2 regions of the Serratia sp. LSHTC3 genome follow, and region 1 is predicted to be linked to the other one. Evidence: predicted binding sites of a transcription regulator. Region 1 holds the regulator's gene; the other holds the start of a gene.

Region 1 (3,541 bases):
GATCCAGAAGCTGATCCGCGATACCGGCGAACGTGGCCACTCCCGCGAAGCGGTGATGGATTCGGTGGTGCGCTCGATGGAAGACTACATCAACTACATTACGCCGCAGTTCTCGCGCACCCACATCAACTTCCAGCGCGTGCCGACGGTGGACACCTCCAACCCGTTCGCCGCCAAGGCCATTCCCTCACTGGATGAAAGCTTCGTGGTGATCCACTTCCGCGGGCTGGACCAGATCGACTTCCCCTACTTGCTGGCGATGCTGCAGGGATCGTTTATCTCGCACATCAATACGTTAGTGGTGCCGGGCGGCAAAATGGGGCTGGCGATGGAGCTGATCATGGCGCCGCTGGTGCAACGGTTGCTGGAAGGCAAGAAGATCGAATAAATGCGTTGAGCGCGGCGCCGGCCGCGCTCCGCCTCGATTACGCCGGTTGGCGGATCTCGAAGCTGTGGGTTACCGTGGCGGCCTTGTTGAGCATCAGCGCCACCGAGCAGTATTTCTCCGCCGACAGGTTCACCGCACGTTCGACGATCTTGTCGGTCAGATCCTGGCCGGTCACGATGAAGTGCAGGTTGATATGGGTGAACAACCGCGGGGCTTCTTCGCGGCGCTCGGAGGTCAGCTTCACCTCGCAGTCGCGCACGTCGTTGCGCCCCTTTTGCAGGATGGATACCACGTCGATCGCGCTGCAGCCGCCCACCGACATCAGCACCATCTCCATCGGGCTGGGCGCTTTATCACCGGCGTTGCCGTCCATCAGCACCTGGTGGCCGGAGGCCGATTCCCCCAAAAACGTTAACCCTTCCACCCACTTAACTCTTGCCTGCATTCTGGTCACTCCGGTTGATTTCTTAAAATCAGAGTACGCTTTCGCATAGAAACAGGCAACGTAACCTGATGCTAATCATGCTGAAGCGAGACAACACGAGACACCCGCCTTACTCTGTGCTACAAACAGAGCCGCAATAAATCTTTCCGGGACACTGCATTTCAGGGAAACGCCCAGAGAAAGGCTCCTTTACCGGTATGTTAACAGAATGTAGCTTGCAGCGCTTACGGCAAGTTAATATGCTAGAGCGACAGCGTATTTTTATGACACGCCTCAAAACTTGCCGGTAGCCCTCGCTCATAACTGCGGCTACAGGCGGGTTTTACAGGGAACTCTGACCCCTGTGACACAAGGCAGCGATAACAACAGAGGATAACAGCGAATGGTTCTCGGCAAACCGCAAACAGACCCTACTCTCGAATGGTTCCTGTCTCATTGCCATATCCACAAATATCCATCGAAGAGTACGCTGATTCACCAAGGTGAAAAGGCCGAAACGCTTTACTACATCGTGAAAGGCTCCGTCGCGGTGCTGATCAAGGATGAAGAAGGTAAAGAGATGATCCTGTCCTACCTCAACCAGGGGGATTTCATCGGCGAGCTCGGATTGTTCGAAGAAGGCCAGGAGCGCAGCGCCTGGGTTCGCGCGAAAACCGCCTGTGAAGTGGCCGAAATTTCCTACAAGAAATTCCGCCAGCTGATCCAGGTGAACCCGGACATCCTGATGCGTCTGTCCGCCCAAATGGCGAGCCGCCTGCAGGTCACCTCCGAAAAAGTGGGCAACCTCGCCTTCCTGGACGTGACCGGCCGCATCGCGCAAACCCTGCTGAATCTGGCGAAGCAACCTGACGCCATGACTCACCCGGACGGCATGCAGATCAAGATCACCCGTCAGGAGATCGGCCAGATCGTCGGCTGCTCGCGTGAAACCGTTGGCCGTATTCTGAAAATGCTGGAAGATCAAAACCTGATTTCCGCCCACGGCAAAACCATTGTCGTCTACGGCACCCGTTAATCCCCGAAGAAACGGCGCAGTCTGCGCCGTTTTTTTATCTGCTCTCTGCCATGTGGCGCCGCCTGATCTACCACCCGGAAATCAACTACGCACTGCGACAAACGCTGGTGTTGTGTCTGCCGGTGCTGTTCGGCTTGTTAATAGGCCAGCTGCAGCTCGGCCTGATGTTCTCTCTGGTGCCCGCCTGCTGCAATATCGCCGGTCTGGACACGCCGCATAAGCGCTTCTTTAAACGGCTGATCGTCGGCGGCTCGCTGTTCGCCTTCAGCAGCGTGCTGCTGCAACAGGCACTGCTGTGGCACGTGCCGCTGCCGGCGCTGATGCTGGGCCTGGCGCTGCTGCTCGGCATCACCGGCGAAATCAGCCCGCTGCACGCCCGGCTGTTGCCGGCGGCGCTGGTGGCCGCCATTTTCGCCCTCAGCACGGCCGGCACGGTACCCCTCTGGCAGGCGCCGCTGCTGTACGCGATCGGCACCGTCTGGTACGGCTTATTCACCTGGTTCTGGTTCAAGCTGTGGAAAGAACAGCCAATGCGCGAGACGCTCAGCCAGCTCTATCTGGAGCTGGCTGACTATTTCGAAGCCAAATACTCGTTGCTGACCCAGCACACCGATCCGCAAACCGCGCTGCCGCCGCTGCTGGTGCGCCAACAAAAGGTGATGGATCTGATCAGCCTTTTATACCAACAGCTCAATTTCCTGCCGCACGCCAACAACCTCGAACAAAAGCGCCTGCAGCGCGCCTTTCAGGTGGCGATGGATCTGCAGGAGCACATCACCGTCAGCCTGCATCTGCCGGAGGAGGTGCAAAAACTGGTGGAGCAGAGCCAGGCCGAAGCGATCATTCGCCGCAACGCTCAGGTGATCGCCGGCCGGCTGCGCGTGGTGGCGCACGATATTCTCTACCATCAACATTCGAAGCGCTTCTCCATGAGCCACGAACTGGCGGCGCTGGAAAAAATGGCGGCGCAGCATCCCGATAACCCGGTCGGCCAGTTTTGTTATTACCACTTCAGCCGCATCGCTCGCCTGCTGCGCACCCAGCATCCGCTGTACCGCCGCGACCTGATGCCCGGCCAGCACCGCCTGCCGTTTTGGCCGGCGCTGGCCAGCTACCTGTCGTTCAAATCCACCGCCCTGCGCAACGCCGCGCGGCTGGGGGTGACGCTGGCGGTCGGCAGCAGCCTGGGTGCGGTTTTCAACCTGCCGAAGCCTTACTGGATCCTGCTCACCATCATGCTGGTGAGCCAAAACGGGTATAACGCCACCCGGGTGCGTATTCAGCACCGTGCGCTGGGCACGATTGCCGGGCTATTGCTGGCGGCCGGGCTGTTGCAGCTGCAGCTGCCGGAAGGAGAAACGCTGAGCATCATGCTGGTGATCACGCTGCTGGCCTACCTGGTTTCGCGCAAGAACTACGGGCTGTCGGTGATTGGCTTTACGGTCACGGCGGTTTACACCCTGCAGCTGCTGGCGCTGAACGGCTCGCATTTTCTGGTGCCGCGTCTGATCGATACGCTGATAGGCTGCGTGCTGGCGTTCGGCGGCACCATTTGGCTGTGGCCGCAGTGGCAAAGCGGGCTGCTGCGCAAGAATGCCCATCAGGCGCTGGAGAACGATCAAGCCGCGCTGCGGCTGATGCTGAAGCAGCCGGAACCGGATGCCACCGCGTTGGCCTATACCCGCATGCAGGT
Region 2 (3,541 bases), on a different contig from region 1:
CGAACTTGGCCAGACGACGCTCGCCCAGCAGTTCTGCGTTCGGCAGTTCCACTTCCGGGATGGTCAGCTTCATGGTGCGTTCGATGTTGCGCAGCAGGCGGCGTTCGCGGTTTTCCACGAACAGCAGCGCGCGGCCAGCGCGGCCCGCACGACCGGTACGGCCGATACGGTGAACGTAAGACTCGGAGTCCATCGGGATGTCGTAGTTGACAACCAGGCTGATGCGCTCAACGTCCAGGCCACGGGCCGCAACGTCGGTCGCGATCAGGATATCCAGACGACCGTCTTTCAGACGCTCCAGAGTCTGCTCACGCAGCGCCTGGTTCATGTCGCCGTTCAGCGCGGCGCTGCTGTAACCGCTGCGCTCCAGCGCTTCGGCCACTTCCAGGGTCGCGTTCTTGGTACGGACGAAGATGATCGCCGCGTCAAAGTCTTCGGCTTCCAGGAAACGCACCAGCGCTTCGTTTTTACGCATGCCGTAGACCGACCAGTAGCTCTGGCTGATGTCCGGACGGGTGGTGACGCTGGATTGGATGCGCACTTCCTGCGGCTCTTTCATGAAGCGGCGGGTGATGCGACGGATCGCTTCCGGCATGGTGGCGGAGAACAGCGCGGTCTGATGTTCAGCCGGGATCTCAGCCATGATGGTTTCTACGTCTTCGATAAAGCCCATGCGCAGCATTTCGTCGGCTTCATCCAGCACCAAACCGCTCAGATTGGAGAGGTTCAGGGTGCCGCGCTTCAGGTGGTCCAGCAGACGGCCTGGGGTACCCACAACGATTTGCGGGCCCTGGCGCAGAGCGCGCAGCTGCACGTCGTAACGCTGGCCGCCGTACAGGGCTACCACGTTGACGCCGTTCATGTGTTTGGAGAAATCGGTCATCGCTTCAGCAACCTGAACCGCCAGTTCGCGGGTCGGCGCCAGCACCAGGATCTGAGGTGCTTTCAGGTCTGCCTGCAGGTTGTGCAGCAGCGGCAGCGAGAACGCTGCAGTTTTACCACTACCGGTCTGCGCCATGCCCAGCACGTCGCGGCCGTTCAACAGGTGAGGAATACACTCAGCCTGGATCGGAGATGGTTTTTCATAGCCCAGATCGTTCAGGGCGGAAATGATTGGAGCAGACAGCCCCAGATCGGCAAAAGAGGTTTCAAACTCAGTCGTCATGTACACGTGCCTCATTAATAATGGCAGCCAGTCTACATAACTCGTCGAGAAAATTTTCAGTCATTTTCATTGAAAAGTGTGAACCGGCTCAAATTAGATTATAAAACGAACAAAAAAGCCCTCGCCCGTGAAGGCGATAACTTTGGTTAAAAACCAATGTTCATCAGGCTGATAGGTGTTCGTCAGCTATTGCTGGTCCGATTCCGATAGGTCGTCTTGCTCTTGGCCCAAAAGCGCCAATTCCAACAATGCATAGCGGTGCTCAACGAAGTTGTGAACGTTGTTAGACACCGTCAGTTTGAACAGCGCCGAAGCGGTGTCCTTGTCCCCCAGACTCAGGTAGTGTTTACCCAAATAGAAGTCAGTTTCACTGAGATGCTCAGCGAGCGAAGTGTTATCCGTTGCATCTGCCTTGAGGCGTTCCATCAGCGTTTTTTCGCTGATCTTGCCCAGGTAGAATTCGACAATATTCCATCCCCATTGCCCTCTGTCCGCTTTGTCATAGCGCTGCTGAAGCGCTACCTCGGCCTTCTTGGGATCGATTTCTCGCTCCACCAGATACAGCCATAACGAACGGAAGGGATCGTTTGGGTCGTCTTGATAAAACGCCTGCAGATCATCCTGCGCCAACGGGAAGCGGCCGCCATAATACAGTGCGATGCCCCGGTTTAAACGCGCGTAATTGTAAGTTGGATCAAGCTCTAGTACAGAATCAAACGCTTCATAGGCAGCATCAAAATTGCCTGCCTGCGTTAAGTAAATGCCCAGGTAGTTGAAAACTTCCGGCATGTCGGGACGTATCGCCAGCGCCTGCGAGAAATCATTGCGCGCTAATGCACGTAACCCGAGGCTATCATACAGCACACCGCGCTCATATAAAAGCTGTGCGCGTTCGTCATCCGTCAGTGCCCGGCTGGCAAGAATTTGTTCCATGCGCGCCAGGATCACTTCCTGCTGCAACGTAGGCTGCAACGGGATTGCCAAAACTTCGTCTTTACGCCAATCATGGTTGCTGCATCCTGCCAGCATGAGTGCTGTCGCAACGTAACACCAGCGCAAGAAAGGCTTCATTTCCCACTCCCGAAGACAAACATTGGATGAACGTCCTGTCCTCCGTTTGCTAAAACGCGGGCATCCTACCCGCGCGATACGAACAGCCCCCAACCCCGTGGTGGGGAGCTGTAAAACTATCTATACAGTTATTCTGCTTCAGGCGCAGGTGAACCTGCTTCCGGCGCCATCGCTTCTTTGATGCTCAGACGCACGCGGCCCTGACGGTCAACTTCCAGTACCTTAACCGGCACTTCCTGACCCATCTGCAGATAGTCGGTCACTTTCTCAACGCGCTTGTCGGCGATCTGAGAAATGTGCACCAGACCTTCTTTACCACCGCCGATAGCGACGAATGCGCCGAAATCAACGATACGGGTCACTTTGCCCTGGTAGATACGGCCCACTTCGATCTCTGCCGTGATCTCTTCGATGCGACGGATAGCGAATTTCGCTTTCTCACCGTCGGTCGCAGCGATTTTAACTGTACCATCATCTTCGATTTCGATGGTAGTGCCAGTCTCTTCGGTCAGCGCGCGGATAACGGAACCGCCCTTACCGATCACGTCTTTGATTTTATCCGGGTTGATGCGGATAGTATGAATACGCGGTGCGAATTCGGAGATATCGCCGCGCGGGGTGCTGATAGCCTGTTCCATTACGCCCAGGATGTGCAGACGCGCGCCCTTGGCCTGGTTCAGAGCCACCTGCATGATTTCGCGGGTGATGCCTTCGATTTTGATGTCCATCTGCAGCGCGGTGATACCGTCGCGGCTACCGGCCACTTTGAAGTCCATGTCGCCCAGGTGATCTTCGTCACCCAGAATGTCGGACAGAACCACGTAGTTGTCGGCTTCTTTCACCAGGCCCATCGCGATACCCGCAACGGCAGCCTTGATTGGCACACCAGCGTCCATCAGCGCCAGAGACGCGCCGCACACGGAAGCCATGGAAGAAGAACCGTTGGATTCGGTGATTTCAGACACCACGCGAACCGTGTACGGGAAATCTTCCGGTTTAGGCATCATAGCCAATACGCCGCGTTTCGCCAGGCGACCGTGACCGATTTCACGACGCTTAGGAGAACCGACCATGCCGGTTTCGCCTACGGAGTACGGAGGGAAGTTGTAGTGGAACAGGAAGCTGTCGGTCTTCTCGCCCATCAGCTCGTCCAGGTTCTGGGCGTCGCGCGCGGTGCCCAGGGTCGCGGTAACCAGCGCCTGAGTTTCGCCACGGGTGAACAGCGCGGAACCGTGGGTGCGCGGCAGTACGCCGGTGCGCACGTCCAGGCCACGGATCATGTCTTTTTCACGGCCGTCGATACGC

What was found. The regulator CRP, encoded in region 1, controls carbon source genes, mostly activating them, when cyclic AMP is high. The targets are predictions, from matches to a motif close to ATGTGANNNNNNTCACAT.
Region 2: a site for CRP is predicted at 1,242-1,259, ahead of yrbN (protein YrbN). Genes of this name have one in related genera too.

The regions. Positions count from the first base shown of each region.
Region 1 covers NZ_JBXUNP010000007.1:23,240-26,780, forward strand. The annotation lists gene AC2CGI_RS21465 (phosphoribulokinase) at 1-388, shown strand, start outside; gene AC2CGI_RS21470 (OsmC family protein) at 426-833, opposite strand; gene crp (cAMP-activated global transcriptional regulator CRP) at 1,216-1,848, shown strand; gene AC2CGI_RS21480 (YccS/YhfK family putative transporter) at 1,899-3,541, shown strand, end outside.
Region 2 covers NZ_JBXUNP010000003.1:161,085-164,625, reverse strand. The annotation lists gene AC2CGI_RS13645 (DEAD/DEAH family ATP-dependent RNA helicase) at 1-1,165, opposite strand, end outside; gene yrbN (protein YrbN) at 1,155-1,229, opposite strand; gene nlpI (lipoprotein NlpI) at 1,352-2,236, opposite strand; gene pnp (polyribonucleotide nucleotidyltransferase) at 2,365-3,541, opposite strand, start outside.